DNA from 2 places in the Bacillus sp. NPDC094077 genome. Region 2 is predicted to be linked to the other one. Evidence: riboswitches for the same ligand, from Rfam matches in the RefSeq annotation. Region 2 holds a riboswitch; the other holds the start of a gene.

Region 1 (8,933 bases), on a different contig from region 2:
AACGCAGAATCTACTCCTTCTTTCGGAGAAGTGAAATCAGTAAAGTAATATAGCGTTCCATCCTTACCGAAGATTGGTGTAACGCCTTCTTTCGTTCCCCACTCAGTTGGAATCTTCATATCAGTTTGTGAGAACTTCGTATTCCAAAATCCGTGAATATATTTACCGAAGTACGTATTTAACGTAGATGCAGTCTCATGATTTAATACGCCATCAACAAATTTAGGTGCCTTTCCTTTATCGTATCTTTTCACTTCACCTGTTTGTGCATCTACAACAACAACACCCTCTACCTCAAATCCAGATCTTCCTGAAATAAATTCACCATACGTCATTGTATAATACGGTTTCCCTTTATCATCAACTTCAAATTTAGGTTTCCCTTTAAAGATTAAATTTGGTTCCGCTTTTCGCACAACACGCTCTAAATTATTCCCGAAAAACATGCTTGGCACATATTTCATCTTATAACCGAGGTGCAGTTTCGCTTCCGCGTCAGGATTCGTACCTGACATCGTTACATAACCTGGAATTGTCTCCGCTTTCCTTGCTTTAAAAAAGCCTGAAACTTCAATCGGCGCTACATATAAAGCCTCACCGTTTACCATTTGTGGCGTTAATTCACCTAGCTCAAAATAAGCTACTTTCGGAATATCTCCAAATACTTTTTTCATCTTATTCTCAGCTGTCTTTGGCGGCACTGTAAACGGCTGATCATTTTCAGTAAATGGCTCTGAAATATCTTTCTCTACCTTCACAACAGAATCATATTTCTTTTGCGAGATTACTATATCGTACAAATAACCAAAATAGCCGTAACTTGCGAGTAAAACAAACATTAGAAGTCCTTTTAACGTACCTTCTAATTTTCCTATCTTCTCTTGTGAAAATAAAACAAGCCCAATTAAAATTGCTACTGCAACAGAATAATGAGTAAGAATTGAATCTGCTCGATCATCAATTAGCCAAAAATATTCATAGATTGCAATACCAATCCAAAATAAAATAGGAATGACTAAAATAGATGATTTTTTACCCTTTACAACCTCCTCATCCCCTTTCTTATCCACCGCTCGAAGTTTATTACTACTGCTTCTTGTCCATGGAATCAAAAACAAAGTGAGAATAGCTAAAACTAAAAATTTTATCAAAGGCAATGTCCCCTTTTCTTTTATCTTCTCCTTAAGTATAACAAATAAAGGGGAATCAGGTAGAAATGGGAATGATTATATTTTTTTACTACTTAACACAAATCCACTTACCATATACAACACTGAGGCAATATAAAAAATCGTACCAATCGTTAAGAAATCCACTAAGTAACCTGTTGCGATAACAGCTACTGCACCACCAATCGATGTCCATACATGGTACTTTCCAATTTCATAACCAGCTTCCTTATGCGCAACCTTTCGCGCTAACGACGTTTTCTCAGTATTACGCTGTACAGCACCTAAAACTCCCATTACAATTTGAAGAATATATACATGCCAAACTTCTGTTGCGATAGGAAAACAAAGCATTAATATAGCCATGGACCAAGCGTATACAATTAATAGCTTTCTATCACCCACTCTATCAGAAATTCTCCCAACTAATGGATATACTAGAGCTGAAGTTAAAGCAAATAAGCCGTATGCCCAGCCAAACTGCGAGAAACTATTTCCAACATTCCGAAGCAATAATATATAAAAGGGAAATACCATACTACCGGCCATCATAATAATGCTTTGTGAAGCTACAAATCTTCTATATGTCATTTGCTATACTCCTTATAAAATAAATTCACAAATCTTTCCTCCGGGTCTACCTCTTTCTTTTTCTGAAGAAATTCATCCATGCGAGGATATGCTTTCTTTAGCTGTTCCTTTGCTGGATAAGAATAGTAAGGTAAATAATAGCTCCCATTATGCTCTAAAGTAACATTAATCATCTTCTGAATGACCACTTTTGTTTTCTTTATTTCCTCTTCAGAGCGCCCTTGATTAATTAGAAGTACAAGCGCAAACATATCATCTTTCGCATAAGATAGCACCGCATTCTCATTCTTTTCTACGTAGCGGATTGTAATGTTAAGAAGGTTTAATTCCTCTTCATTTAAAACACTTCGTAAATCATCTATATACCCTGCAAAACTATCTATTGGTACAAAATACTCTTGTAAAACTTCGGTCAAGTTCGGATTATCATATTCCATAAAAGCACTATCAGATCTCATTACATTATTTCGAGTTTCGTACTTACCATCTGTACGTTCAAAATAACTTCTTTGTATATCCCAAAATGCATTCTTCCCCCAATCACTATAACGCGATAATCCAAGCAAAAATTTTGGTGCAGCTATAATATTTTCTTCTTTTAATTTACTGTACTCTTCCCTCATATTTTGATTTTGTGCCAATGTATAATCCGTTACATACATCTCTTTTAAAAATGAGTTTGGAGCAACAGAAATACGAGCTAAATGCATACGAACATTTTCATCTTTTTTCACTTTCTCTTTGAAATAAGACGCGTATTCTTTATAATCTATCATTCTCGTGTGCATTTCATATAATTCATCATCCGTTAACTTTAGGGTCACATCTAAAATGACACCAAATAATCCGTAACCACCAATGACATATGGGAATAACTCCTTATTCTCTTCCCTGCTTACATTACGTACAGTACCATCTGCCATTAATAGTCGAAATGATTCGACCGTATCAATCAATGCTTCATGACGAATATCACGTCCATGTACGTTTACGCTTAATGAACCACCGACTGTAAAAATATTTTGCGATTGCATAACTTGAACTGCAAGACCGTATGGATTAATTTTCTTCTGAATATCATTCCACGTGACACCGCTTTGGACTGTAATCCGCTTCTTCTCTGGATCAAATTCTAATATTTTATTATATCCTTTCATATCAAGCATCGTGCCGTTCGGATAATACGTCTGCCCGCCTTGGCTGTGTTGCATACCTGCAATGGAAATCTTCTCTCCAGAAACATTTGCATCTTGCACCAGCTTTTTTAATGAACTCTCATCCTCAGCATTTTCCACACGTTTAATCTTTGTTGGAAGCAACTTCCCTACATCGCTCATAATAGGATGATCCAATTGCTCTTTATATGTATGTATAGATGTCGTGAGCAACGCTGTATACGCTACAATTACAACTGCTATCTTTCTTTTTTTCAAATGGCACTCTCCTCGTTTGAAATTCTAACCTCACTAGTACTTCTCTTTATTTTTATTGTAACTACTTTCTTAAAAGGAAAATACTACACTGTAAAAAAGAACTACCTTTCTTTTACTTATTATGAAGTGAAACTATAAGCATGATTTAAAAAGCATTTAAATATGATATAGAGAAAAACAACTTAATTCAGGAGGTCGCTATGAAAGCAATTATTTGCACAAAATACGGGCCACCTAACGTTCTCAAACTTCAAGACGTAAAGAAACCTGATCCTAAAAAGAATGAAGTATTAGTTAAGATTCATGCAACAAGTGTAACAACTGGAGATTGTAGAATGCGAAGCTTTACTAGTCCACTTTTATTTTGGATTCCTATGCGAATTGTATTAGGTTTTAGAAAACCGAGAAACCCTATACTTGGCGTAGAATTAGCTGGAGAGGTTGAGAACATTGGATCGGATGTAACTCAATTTAAAAAAGGAGATTCTGTCTTTGCATTAACTGGACTCCATGCTGGTGCTTATGCTGAATATACATGTGTACATGAAAGTGGGCTAATTACCTTAAAACCAAACAATTTAACATACGAAGAAGCTGCTACTATTCCTTTTGGTGGAACTTCAGCATTACACTTTCTAAGAAAAGGACATATAAGGAAAGGGCAAAAAGTACTTATATACGGTGCCTCTGGGTCAGTAGGGACAGCTGCTGTGCAACTTGCTAAACATTTCGGCGCGACTGTTACAGCTGTTTGTAGTAATTCAAATTTTGATTTAGTAAAATCTTTAGGGGCTGATAACGCAATTGATTATACGAAAGAGGATTTTACTGAACGAGGCGAGCGCTACGATATTATATTTGATGCAGTCGGAAAATATAATAAGTCTCTTTGTACAAGTGCATTAATGCCTAATGGAAAATATGTATCTGTTAATGGAACGATGGCAAAAGTCAGTAAAGACGATATGAACCTACTCAAACAACTAGCTGAAACAGAAAAGCTAAAACCTATTATTGATAGAACTTACCGATTAGAAGAAGTTGCAGAAGCTCATACGTATGTAGAAATGGGCCATAAGAAAGGCAACGTTTCGATTACCTTAAAATAAAATATATTCAGAAAATAACGTTGACAATTCCTTTTGTAAGATTTACTATTAGTACCATATTTAAAAACTACATATACATACTCTTATCAAGAGTGGCGGAGGGACTGGCCCGATGATGCCCGGCAACCGAGCTTATAACGTATAAGCTAAGGTGCTAATTCCTGCAAAACGAGTTTTCGTTTTGGAAGATAAGAGAGGAACCTATTTCGTATATTCGGCACCTCTCTTATTTTGAGAGGTGCTTTTTATTCTGGAACGTATATTAAGGGGGAATTATAGATGAAGAAAGTATTATTGAGCATTGTAAGTGGAGCAGTACTATTATTAGGCGCATGTAGCGCAAATTCAGATAAAGAGGTAAAAACATTAGATGAGAAAAAAATTACTGTCGGTGTAACAGGTGGACCACATGAACAAATTTTTGAAAAGGTTAAAGAAGTTGCGGCAAAAGATGGTCTCGAAATTGATATAAAAGTATTTAATGATTACGTAGCACCAAACGTTTCGTTAGATGAAAAAAGCCTTGATGTAAATAGCTATCAAACGAAATCATATTTAGATGTATTTAAAGCCGAACGCAACATGAAATTAACTGAAGTATTTTCAACAGTAACATTCCCTATGGGCGTATATTCTAAAAGCTTAAAAGATATAAAAGAATTAAAAGAGGGCGACGCAATTGCTGTACCAAATGATCCGACAAATGAACTTCGAGCTTTAAAGTTATTTGAAAAAGCAGGGGTTTTAAAAGTTGATCCAAAGGCTACAGAAAAAGCGACTGCGAAAGATGTAATTGAAAACCAAAAAAATTTAAAGATTGTTGAATTAGAGGCATCTCAATTACCAACACAGCTAAGTGAAGTGAAAGCAGCGGCAATTAATACAAACTTTGCATTAGGTGCAAAATTAAGTCCAGCGAAAGATTCTATTTTCCGCGAGGGAAAAGATTCACCATATGTGAACTGGGTCGTTGTTCGTACTGAAAATAAAGATGATGCTGTCGTAAATAAATTAAAGAAAGCTTATCAATCTAAAGAAGTAAAAGATTTCATTGAGAAAAAATTTGATGGTTCTGTTTTACCGTCTTGGTAGGAGCTGACTATAATGATTGAATTAAAAAATATTTCCAAAGTATTTTCAACAAAAAAGGGGAATGTCGAAGCTCTTAAATCAACTTCTCTTAAAGTGGCAAAGGGCGAAGTATTTGGAATCATCGGATATAGTGGCGCTGGTAAAAGTACATTAATCCGCTGTGTAAATTTATTAGAAAAACCAACGACAGGAAATATCATTGTAAACAATCAAGACTTAACAACTTTGTCGACAAAAGAACTAGCAAAAGCGAGACAAAAAATCGGAATGATTTTTCAAGGATTCAATTTACTTAAAACTGTTACCGTTTATGAAAATATCGCATTACCGTTACGCCTTGCTGGCATTCCAAAAGCGGAAATTGAAAATAGAGTAGAAAAGTATTTACGCATTGTCAATCTTTTCAATCGAAAAGATGCTTATCCGAGCGAACTTTCTGGCGGCCAGAAACAGCGTGTTGCGATTGCTCGTGCACTATCACATGAACCCGAGGTTTTATTAAGTGATGAAGCAACGAGCGCATTAGATCCAGAAACAACCGATTCTATCCTTGATTTGTTATTAAAAATCAATGAGGAAATTGGAATCACGATTTTACTCATTACACATGAAATGAATGTCATCCAGCGTATTTGTGACCGAGTTGCCGTTATGGAGCATGGATCTATAGTCGAAAGCGGGACTGTGAAAGATATTTTCACAAATCCACAACATGTAACAACGAAGAAATTTGTAAATAGCGCATTTGCAGCGAAAATTCCAGAAGAAGTACAAAAAGAATTACAAACTACTGGTGAAATTGTAACACTTTCTTTTATAGGAAATTCTTCAGGAGAACCAGCACTAGCTGTCGCTACAAAACGTTTCCAAGTATATCCTCATATTTTATCCGGTAATATTACGCAGTTAAAATATGAGGCATATGGGAAACTGGTCGTTCATATGCAAGGTGAAAAAAATGAAGTAAACCGTGCTTTATCATTTTTACAAGAGCAAGGGATCATCGTAGAAGGAGGTAGAACAGATTATGGAAAACAAGTCCTTTTTGGATGAATGGGGTAAAGTAATATGGGAAGCAACAATTCAAACATTTCAAATGACATCTATTTCATTACTCATCTCTATCCTTATCGCATTACCACTTGGTGTCACGCTTGTTTTAACAAGACCTGGTGGACAGCGAGAAAATAAAATCATCTATCCTATTCTTAATACAGTTATTAATATCATTCGCTCTCTTCCATTTATCATTCTATTATTCTTCATTTTACCTTTTACAAAGTTTCTAATGGGAACATCCATTGGCGTGCAAGGTGTTATCGTACCACTTGTTGTCTTCACAGCCCCTTATATCGCACGTTTAATGGAGACAGCTTTACTAGAAGTGGATCGTGGTGTTATTGAAGCTTACCAAGCAATGGGAGTCTCTACTATAAAAATCATTTGGCACGTCATGGTTAAAGAAGCACGCCCATCTCTTGTACTCGGATTAACAATCGCAACAATTGGCTTAATTGGCGCAACAGCAATGGCTGGTCTTGTAGGCGCTGGTGGGCTAGGGGACTTGGCATATCGCTTCGGACATTTACGCTATGAACCTGAAGTAATGTATGCAACCGTCTTTATTTTGATTATCCTCGTTCAAGGATTACAGTCTTTAGGGAATGGTGTTGCACGGAGATTAAAGAAAGATTAAAAAAGAAGGTATCTCACCGAAATGAGATACCTTCTTTTTATCTTTTAAATCCACCTTCTGAATGAATAACTTGTCCAGTAATCCACTCTGCTTCTTCACTTACCAAAAACTTAATTAGTCTTGCTGCATCCTTTGGCTCACCAATTCTACCAGAAGGAAACATTGGCTTTAATCCTTGCTGTATCTCTTCATTCATCCATCCTGTATTAGTTGGACCTGGGTTAATTGCATTCACTGTTATTCCTAGGTGGGCCACTTCTGCTGATAACGTACTAGTAAGAGCGTCAATAGCTCCCTTCGTTGTTGCATACGCTAGTTCTCCTGCCATAGGTCCCTTAAATTGCCCCGAAGTAATATTAACAATTCTACCCCCAGACGTCTTCTGAAATCCTCGCGCAAACTGACTACTGAGTAATGTAGTTGCACGGACGTTTACCATATAATGCTTATCCAACTCTTCAACAGTTAAATTAGAAAAATCATTATTAGTAGAGTAAGCTGCATTGTTAATTAATATATCAGGGTATCCTAATTGTTCAGTAGCTTTATTTATAAGCTGCTTTGGTGCATCATTCTGAGTTAAATCCAACTCTATACTCGATACTTTAACACCGTTTTGTATTAACTCTTCTGTTAATTGTATTTGTTCATTTTTCTCAACGCCCCAAGGCATCTCTTTATCATACTCTGTCCAATACGTAAAAAATATATCGTATCCAGCTTCAGCTAACTCTTTACAAATAGCTGCTCCTATACCATCTAGACGACTTACACCTGTAACAACAGCTACTTTATTTTTTAATTGATTCATAATATACTCCTCCAAGTTTAAAGGACGCACATTTTATATGGGAGATATAAATTTCCCCACAAAAAAAGATAGATACATAATGGCATCTATCCTTACCGAAGGAATGACCACGCCAAATATGCAGTCCTTGAATGATTTACAGATAGCTAAATAAACCCTCATGTATGAGAGAAAAAATAATCTATCCAATTGCTAATCATTACAAGTTCATCCACATATCTAGTCTTTGCCCCCTTTTGATATATCTCTATTTCTATCATAGCAATCTGACGCAACGTTTTAAATAATAAAATATTTTTGCACCCTTACAAAAAACAAACACCAATATCCACTAATAAATTTCTCTTATTACCATTAAATTTAAATATTAAAATAATGAAAATAATCAGAAAAATACTGGTAAATAATGGTTTGTTTTCTTATAATAAAACATGGGGCTAATGTGAGAGTTTAGTTTTAAACAAATAGGGGGAAGAAAAATGTCAAAAAGAATAACTTCTTTATTTTCTACAGTAATCGTAGCGGTCTTTCTACTAACTAGCTGCGGTCAAAGCGATACGACAAATAAAGAACAAAAAGAAAATACAACCAAAGAAAGTAAAACAGAAAAAACGGATGCACCGAAAGAAAATAAACCTGAAGAAAAAAAATCCGAAGATAAAAAAACTGAAGATACAACTACCAGCTCAAGCGATTATTCCAAACTTATTTCCTATATGGAAAAAGAAACAGGTGGTAAAACAAAAGTTCTTTTTGAAAATAAGGACCCACAAGTCTATAAAGCTGAAGATGTTTCAGTATCGCTGAATAGTTATACATTAGTTGAATTAAACGGATTCCATACGGACTTTAACATTCCATTTAACCGTCAAACAGAGGGCGGAGTTATTCTTGTGAACTATAGCGTAAAAAATAGTTCAGCTAAAGATATTTATTATATGCCAGCATTGGACATGTCATTTACTGGCGCTCAGAAAGTATATAGTAACTATAAAGATTTAATTCCAAAAGAAGATCAGCTACCAACTAAGC
Region 2 (8,933 bases):
TCTCTTGCGAAAATTTCCTTGAAATATAAACAATAACACTACCAACGTACAACACAAAGCATATAATAAGTGCAGTATTTTCATAGAGACTTAGCTCCAACACAGTCACTCCTAATCCATTCGTATTTTCACGCTTCATTAATTGGAATTTCCCTACTAACCATTTGCTATTGTAACATAAAAATATCAATTCTTGGAATCTTTCAGCCTACTAAAAGAGGCATGATTGTTTCATCATGCCTCTGAAATATGGTGAACAATCGTTTTAATCGCTTCTTTTCCATTGTATTTTTTTAATGCTGTTTTATACGTCTCATTGTTAAGATACAACTCTTCGACATGCTTTATAAGAGAGTTCACAGTGACGTCTTCTTCATACAATACGGAGGCATATCCTTGTCTTTCAAAGGACTCTGCATTTAATATTTGATCTCCACGACTTGCAAATTTTGATAAAGGAATTAAAACCATCGGCTTTTGCAATGTTAAAAACTCAAAAATTGCATTGGAGCCCGCACGTGAAATAACAAAATCTGTTACAGCTAATATATCCGGCAATTCTCCATGTACATATTCAAATTGTCTATATCCTTCTTTATCTTGTAAACTTTCATCAAGATTACCTTTTCCGCAAAGATGAACAATTTGATATTTTTTAAGAAGTTCTGGTAACGCTTCTCGAACCGTTTCATTAATTTTCTTCGCGCCCAAACTTCCTCCCATGATTGTAATAACTGACTTTTTACGTGAGAAACCTAAAAACGCTAAACCTTTTTCACGATTTCCCTTTAATACTTCTTCACGTACAGGAGATCCCGTATATATTACTTTTTCTTTCGGTAAATGTTTTGCTGCTTCTTCAAATGTAACAAATATTTTCGAAGCGAAACGGAGCGCAATTTTATTTGCTAGTCCTGGCGTCATATCAGATTCATGTAATAAAACTGGTACTCTATTTAGCCATCCTCCAATTACGACTGGTACAGATACGAAACCACCTTTTGAAAAAATCACATCCGGTTTTAGTTTTCGAATCCTTACATACGCATCCATAACACCCTTCATTACAAGAAAAGGATCTTTTATATTTTTCAAATCAAAATAACGGCGTAGCTTTCCACTTGCAATACTATAATACGGAATGCCTTCCTTTTCTATAATCGTTTTCTCAATCCCTTGATGAGAACCAATATAAGAGATGTCCCAATTCCGTTCTTGTAAATATGGAATAATGGCTAAATTAGGTGTTACATGTCCTGCCGAACCACCACCTGTAAAGACTATTTTTTTCATACGTCTCCCCCTTCTAGACTATAATACACTAAAATATCTTGCCTCAGGGTGAGAAAATACCATAGCCGTTACAGATGCTTCTGGCTCCATCATGAATCCTTCCGTTAATGAAATACCTATTTCCTCTGGACGAATTAAGCGAAATAGCTTTTCTTGATCCGCAAGTTCTGGACAGGCTGGATAACCAAATGACACTCGTATTCCTCTATATTTCGTGCGGAAGCGTTCTTCCATCGTCAATTCAGGTGAGTCTGGAATGCCCCAGCGATCACGGATGAGCATATGTGTTTTTTCAGCAAGTCCTTCTGCTAATTCAAGCGCTAACGATTGAATGGCATGACTACGCAAATAATCACCTTTCGCCTTCCACTCTTCAGCAATATCCCGAACTCCTTCCCCAACAGTAACAGATAAGAAAGCCACATAGTCCATCTCATCGCCAATAGGGCGTAAATAATCACCTAAAGTACGATATGGGGCCTTTCCTTGTCTTGGGAATGTGAAACGCTCTATCATACGCGTATGATCTTCTGGATCATATATTACAATGTTTTGTCCGTCGCTTTGCGCTGGAAAAAATTGATACACTGCTTTCGGTTTTAACCAAGATTGTCCTTCCTCCAATAATTCGTCTATTAAATCGTTTAATTCGTGTGCTCTTTTATCTCCCTCTTTCAAAAGCTTCTTCACATTTCCTTTTAATCCAAGGTGATGTCCAAGTAGCATTTGTCTATTTAAAAATGGAGCAAGATGTGCAACAGGAATATCACGTAATACAATTCGTTTTGTTGAACCAGGAACCATAACCGCTGATTTTGGTAACGGCTCAATTACTGCTGGAATTTCTACTTTCTTCTCCTCTTTTTTTACGATATGAAGATGACGTTCTTTTTTATCCTGCTTCATCTTCTCACGCTCTTCCTCTTTTTGAAGCTTATTAATAATATCAAGCCCCGTCATCGCATCGCTCGCATAACATACGAGCCCTTTATACGATGGAGAAATACGATTGTCTGTAAACTTTCTCGTTAACGCTGCACCACCTACAACAATTGGAATATCAATATTTGCCGCTTTTAAATCTTCAGCAGTCGTTACCATTTGTTGTGCTGATTTTACTAGCAATCCAGAAAGACCTATAATATCAGGATTCTTTTCTTGTACTTCTTGAACGATCCGATCCGAACGTACATTGATTCCTAAATTAATAATCTCATATCCGTTATTCGATAAAATAATTTCAACAAGATTTTTCCCAATATCATGTACGTCACCTTTTACAGTTGCTAATAATACTTTCCCTTTTTTCGCACTATCACTAGATTCCATATGTGGCTCTAAATAGCTTACAGCAGCTTTCATACTTTCAGCACTTTGTAATACTTCAGCAACGATAAGCTCATTATGATTAAATAATCGTCCCACCTCATCCATTCCTGTCATAAGTGGACCATTAATAATATCAAGAGGTTTTCTTCCTTCTGCAAGTGCCAGACTTAAATCTTCGTGTAATCCTTGCTTCGTACCTTCTACAATATAGTTGGCTAGTCTTTCATCAAGCGTAAGCGTTTCTTGTACAATAACATCTTTCTTTTTGGCCACACGATAAAAGTTTGTAAATTCTTCTAACGTCTCTTTCGTCGTTTCAAAAAGTAATGCATCTGCAAGACGTTTTTCTTCCTCTGGAATTGATGCATAGCGCTCTAATTTTTCCGTATTAACAATCGCGTAATCTAATCCTGCTTTCGTTGCATGGTATAAAAAGACAGAATTTAGTACTTCACGGCCAGCCGGTGGTAAGCCAAATGATATGTTACTTACACCTAAAATCGTTAAACATTCTGGTAATGCTTCTTTAATAAGGCGAATTCCTTCTATCGTCGCTGCCGCTGAACCGATATATTCTTCATCACCTGTCCCTACAGGAAACACGAGCGCATCAAAAATAATATCAGACGGGCGTATACCATACTTCTTCGTTAGTAGTTCATAACTTCTTTTCGCAATTTCTATCTTTCTTTCTGCACTAACGGCCATGCCCTCTTCATCAATTGTTCCTACAACTATAGCGGCACCGTATTTCTGAAGAAGCGGTGTCACTTTTTCAAAACGTTCTTCTCCATCTTCTAAATTAATTGAGTTGATAACAGCTTTTCCTTGAATATAAGTAAGGGCTTTTGCCATAACATTTTCATCTGTTGAATCAATCATAATCGGTACTTTTAGCACTTTCGTAACTTCTGCCAAAAATTTTTCCATATCTTCTATTTCATCACGATCAGGGTCCGCCATACAAATATCAATGATATGGGCATTTTTCTTCACTTGTGCTCTTGCCACTTCAGCAGCCTCTTCAAATTTCCCTTCTGCTACTAATCGTTTAAATTTACGCGATCCAATAACGTTTGTTCTTTCTCCAACAAATAACGGTCTCATAGAATCATCGTATTGCAATGCCTCTAACCCACTAATCCCATGCCCTTCTCGTTCATGGTGTTCACGTGGCTTAAGAGATGCTAGCGCTTCTTTCATCGCTCTTATATGTTCTGGCGTTGTACCACAACAACCACCGATAATATTAACCCATCCTTCTTCAGCAAAGCGCTTCACTTTTTCGGCGAGAGAAGATGGAGATTCATGATAATGTCCATCTTCATCCGGAAGACCTGCATTTGGATAACAAGAAATGTAACACTCTGATAAATCAGATAGAGAACGAATATGTTCCCTCATAAACTCAGGACCGGTCGCACAGTTTAATCCAACAGATAACGGCTTCATATGCTCTACTGATAAATAAAAAGCCTCAATTGTTTGTCCTGCCAGAGTCGTTCCCATTGGCTCAATCGTTCCTGAGATCATGATAGGCACAATTTTATTTATTTCTTCAAAAGCTGCTTGAATTCCAATATAAGCGGCTTTCACATTACGCATATCTTGACTCGTCTCAATGAGTAATACATCAACTTCGCCCTTCAATAATCCTCTCGCCTGCCTTGTATAGGCTTCAATTAGTTCTTCAAATGTAACTCCTCCTGTAACACTAATTGCTTTCGTTGTCGGCCCCATCGCACCTGCAACATATACTTCCTTCCCGCTTTCTTTAACAGCTTGCTTCGCCAAAAGTGATGCCTTTTCATTTAGTTCTTCGTCTAAATGAGACAACTCATAATCACTTAATACGATATTCGTCGCCCCAAATGTATTTGTTTCAATAATGTCAGCTCCAGCTTCAATATAAGCTTTATGAATCTTTAAAATTACATCTGGCCTTGTTTCTACTAAATATTCATTACAACCTTCGTACTCTTCTCCCCCGAAATCTTCCGCAGTTAAGTCCTCTTGCTGGATCATTGTACCCATTGCACCATCTAGTATTAAAATGCTATTTTGTAATCTTTCTTCTATACGCTTCATCAATTAATACCTTCTTTCACTTCTTGCTTCTCTCTCACATATTTAACGAGATGCTCTGTAATTTCATATTTTAAAAATGGTGTGATTAAGTATATACCGTTAAAATATTTTAATGTCGTATCAATTAATTCTTGTGAAATACGAATACCTTCCTCAATAGCTGCCTCTTTCGTTTCGTGTCCATCCATTCTCTCTCTTATTTCTTCAGGAAGAGTAATTCCCGGCACCTCAAAATGAAGAAAATCTGCATTCCGCTTACTTACTAATGGCATAATTCCAATAAAGATAGGCTGTTCCAAATGTTTTGTCGCTTCATATACTTCTTCAATTAAAGCGACATCATATATTGGCTGTGTTAAGAAATATTCCGCTCCAGCATCTATTTTTCGTTCCATTCGTTTTACAGCTGCTTTTAAATGTCTTACGTGAGGGTTAAATGCGCCACCTACAGAAAACCTTGTTGCCGGTCCAATTGATTTCCCTAAAATGGAACGTCCATCGTTCATTTCTTTAATCATTTTAATGAGCTCTATAGAGGACAAGTCATATACAGAAGTGGCACCCGGAAAATCACCAACGCGTGCTGGATCACCCGTTAAAGCTAGTACCTCCTCCATACCTAGCGCGGATAAACCTAGTAAATGAGATTGTAGTCCAATGACGTTATGGTCTCTACACGTTAAATGCGTCAATACTGGAATATCGTGCTTCGTTAATAATGCCCCCATAGCCATATTCGAAATACGTGGTGACGCTAATGAATTGTCTGCTAGTGTAATAGCGTCCGCCCCCGCTCTTTTCAGTGCTCTTGCGCCTTCAAAAAAACGCTGCGTATCTAGCGTTTTCGGTGGATCTAATTCCACTACAACTGTCGTTTGTTTCTTTGCCTTCTCTGCGAGAGTGACGTGAGCTTTCGAACGTTTTTCATGTGTATGAACTACTTTTGGTCTTTGAATCGTTTCCTTTTCTATTACAGGTGCAACATTTGCAATAGCACGCTTCATACTTTCAACATGTTCTGGAGTGGTACCACAACAACCACCCAATAACCGAATACCTTGTTCAATAAATTTTGGTGTCATCGCTTCGAAATAGGCCGGACTCCCTTCATATACGTAACGTCCCTCCACATAATTGGGGAGACCTGCATTCGGGTATGCTGACAAATAGCCATTTTGCGGAATCGATATCATTTTAAAAGCTTCCGTCATATGAAGTGGCCCGAGTTGACAGTTCAGTCCAACAACATTTGCACCGTAATCTAAAAGCTGCTTTAATATTTCATTTACATCATTTCCATTTTGAGTCGTACCTGCCTCATGTAACGCTAATTGGGCTACAATTGGAATATTCGTTTGTTTTCGTAACACCTTAACAGCATGGATTAATTCAAACTCATCATAAAAAGTCTCTAATAGTAATCCATCCACCTGTTCTTCTAATAAAGCACCTGCCTGTTCAAGTAGCATAAATTCTCTCTCCATATCAGTCGTTGTAACAGCTCCGATATGTTTCATACCACCAATTGTTCCTAAAATTGCATTTTTTTCTGTAACAGATGCTTTTGCAAGTTTTACTGCCGCTTTATTTATTTGAACAACTTGATTCTCTAATCCATACATACGTAATTTCGCTTCATTTGCCCCATACGTATTTGTTTGAATCACATCTGCTCCAGCAGCTACATATTGTTTATGAATCGATATAATTAAGTCTGGATCAGATATATTCAATTCTTCAAAACTACTTTGCAAACCATGTGAATGCAATAACGTTCCAACCGCACCATCACCTATTACAATTCCTTTTGATAATAAATCTAGTAATTTCACGAATCTCCCCTCATTTCTATCAATATAAAAACCCCCTCTTCACTTTGAAGAGGGGGACATAATTGTTCCGCCTCTTATTATGCAAAACATTCGTTTTGCAGGTATTAGCACCGTTTCAAACATTTCGTTTGAAGGTTGCCGGGTTTCACAGGGCCTTTCCCTCCACCGCTCTCAATAAGAGTTTGTCTATATATTTTATTTATGTAGCTAAAAGGAAATGCGTTCCCCTTTTAACAATGTTTGTTAATTTTTTAATAAATTTAGCATGCACAAATACAAAAGTCAATGACACTTGCGGAAAAATAAAAATTATTTAAAATAGAGTTGCAATTCAATTATCTTTTGATGTAAAGTTAAAACCATAATAAAATTTCATACGAACATTCTTATCTAGAGAGGTAGAGGGACTGGCCCTATGACGCCTCAGCAACCATTAACATTTGTTAATAAGGTGCTAATTCCAGCAAATTGTGAAAGATTTGACAGATGAGAAGAAGACTCTATTCAAACGAAAGCCTTCTTCTTAGAAGGCTTTTTTTATTTTATCCCGCTATTTGAGGGCAGTAAGACTCCCACCTCAAAATTCGGCTGGAGCAAAGAAGTTAGTTGGGAGTCGGACTGCCCGTAAAAGCCCGATTGGTTCAACTAATAATCAGCGGGGGATGAACAAAACCCCCACTGATTAAAGTTTCACTTTATATTCACTTCACTGTTCAATTTAAAAAGGAGGAATTTTCACATGTCAACTATTGAAACAAAACTAGCACAAATCGGAAACCGCAGCGAAACTACAACAGGAACTGTTAACCCGCCTGTTTATTTCTCAACCGCTTATCGTCACGAAGGAATTGGTAAATCTACTGGATTTGACTATTCACGAACAGGAAATCCAACTCGCGGTCTTTTAGAACAGGCAATCGCAGACTTAGAAAGTGGCGAACAAGGTTACGCCTGTAGTTCAGGTATGGCAGCTGTTCTCCTCGTCCTTTCGTTATTCCGTTCTGGAGATGAACTTATTGTATCTGAAGATTTATATGGGGGAACGTATCGCTTATTTTCTGAGCATGAAAAAAAGTGGAATGTTCGATGTAGATACGTAAATACACAATCTATTAAACAAATTGAGCAAGCTATCACAAATGAAACAAAAGCTATTTTCATAGAAACCCCGACTAATCCATTAATGCAAGTTACTGATATCGCAGCTATCGCAACTGTCGCAAAAAGACATGGACTACTTCTTATTGTAGACAACACATTCTACACGCCTTATATACAGCAACCATTAACAGAAGGTGCCGATATCGTACTTCATAGTGCAACGAAATATTTAGGTGGGCATAACGATGTACTAAGCGGACTTGTCGTTGCAAAAGGAAAGGAACTTTGCGAGGAAATCGCTCATTATCATAATGCCTCCGGTGCTGTCCTAAGTCCATTTGACTCATGGCTATTAATTCGTGGTATGAAAACTTTAGCGCTTCGAATGAGACAACATGAAGAAAATGCGAAAGCAGTTGTTGCTTATTTGAACGATGAAGACGGTGTGACAGATGTATTTTATCCGGGTAGAGGCGGTATGATTTCATTTCGTCTACAAGATGAAACATGGATTAATCCATTCTTACAATCTTTATCCTTAATTACATTTGCCGAAAGTCTTGGTGGTGTAGAAAGTTTAATGACTTATCCAGCAACACAAACGCATGCTGATATTCCTGAAGAAATCAGAACGGCAAACGGTGTATGCAATCGTCTTCTTCGATTCTCCGTCGGCATTGAAAATAGTAACGATTTAATTCAAGATTTAAAACAGGCCATTAAATTTGTAAAAGAAGGTGTAAGAATATGAGTTATTCTATAGATACACTCTTACTACACAACCAATATAAACATGATACACAAACCGGGGCTGTTAACGTTCCCATCTATAACACATCAACTTTTCACCAGTTTGATGTAGATACGTTCGGAAAATATGACTATAGTCGATCGGGTAATCCAACTCGTGAAGCTCTTGAAGATATTATCGCTTTATTAGAGGGCGGAACAAAGGGATTCGCCTTTGCATCAGGCATTGCAGCGATTTCTACTGCATTTCTCCTCCTTTCACAAGGCGATCACGTACTCATTTCAGAAGACGTATACGGAGGCACTTACCGAATTATAACTGAAGTACTCTCTCGTTACGGTGTTTCACATACATTTGTTGATATGACAAATGTAGAAGAAATCAAACAAAACATTAAACCAAATACGAAGCTCTTTTATGTAGAAACACCTTCTAACCCACTTTTAAAAGTGACAGATATCCGCGCTGTTTCTAAACTCGCAAAATCTATCGGTGCTCTTACTTTTGTTGATAATACATTTTTGACACCACTATTCCAG

The links. Region 2 has a riboswitch for S-adenosylmethionine ahead of metI (cystathionine gamma-synthase/O-acetylhomoserine thiolyase). Riboswitches for the same ligand answer to the same signal wherever they lie in the genome.
Region 1: linked by a shared signal. The riboswitch ahead of ACQKNR_RS24365 (MetQ/NlpA family ABC transporter substrate-binding protein) and the one ahead of metI (cystathionine gamma-synthase/O-acetylhomoserine thiolyase) in region 2 are both predicted to bind S-adenosylmethionine.

The regions. Positions count from the first base shown of each region.
Region 1 is NZ_JBNNUF010000014.1:57,463-66,395, forward strand. It holds gene ACQKNR_RS24345 (DUF3981 domain-containing protein) at 1-1,148, opposite strand, end outside; gene ACQKNR_RS24350 (MFS transporter) at 1,227-1,760, opposite strand; gene ACQKNR_RS24355 (FAD-binding protein) at 1,757-3,193, opposite strand; gene ACQKNR_RS24360 (NAD(P)-dependent alcohol dehydrogenase) at 3,394-4,302, shown strand; SAM riboswitch class I at 4,383-4,497, shown strand; gene ACQKNR_RS24365 (MetQ/NlpA family ABC transporter substrate-binding protein) at 4,582-5,394, shown strand; gene ACQKNR_RS24370 (methionine ABC transporter ATP-binding protein) at 5,407-6,447, shown strand; gene ACQKNR_RS24375 (methionine ABC transporter permease) at 6,422-7,090, shown strand; gene ACQKNR_RS24380 (SDR family oxidoreductase) at 7,128-7,901, opposite strand; gene ACQKNR_RS24385 (DUF5068 domain-containing protein) at 8,381-8,933, shown strand, end outside.
Region 2 is NZ_JBNNUF010000001.1:754,249-763,181, forward strand. It holds gene ACQKNR_RS03940 (DUF3966 domain-containing protein) at 1-139, opposite strand, end outside; gene murG (undecaprenyldiphospho-muramoylpentapeptide beta-N-acetylglucosaminyltransferase) at 235-1,293, opposite strand; gene metH (methionine synthase) at 1,312-4,710, opposite strand; gene ACQKNR_RS03955 (bifunctional homocysteine S-methyltransferase/methylenetetrahydrofolate reductase) at 4,710-6,542, opposite strand; SAM riboswitch class I at 6,614-6,723, opposite strand; SAM riboswitch class I at 6,926-7,035, shown strand; gene metI (cystathionine gamma-synthase/O-acetylhomoserine thiolyase) at 7,282-8,394, shown strand; gene metC (cystathionine beta-lyase) at 8,391-8,933, shown strand, end outside.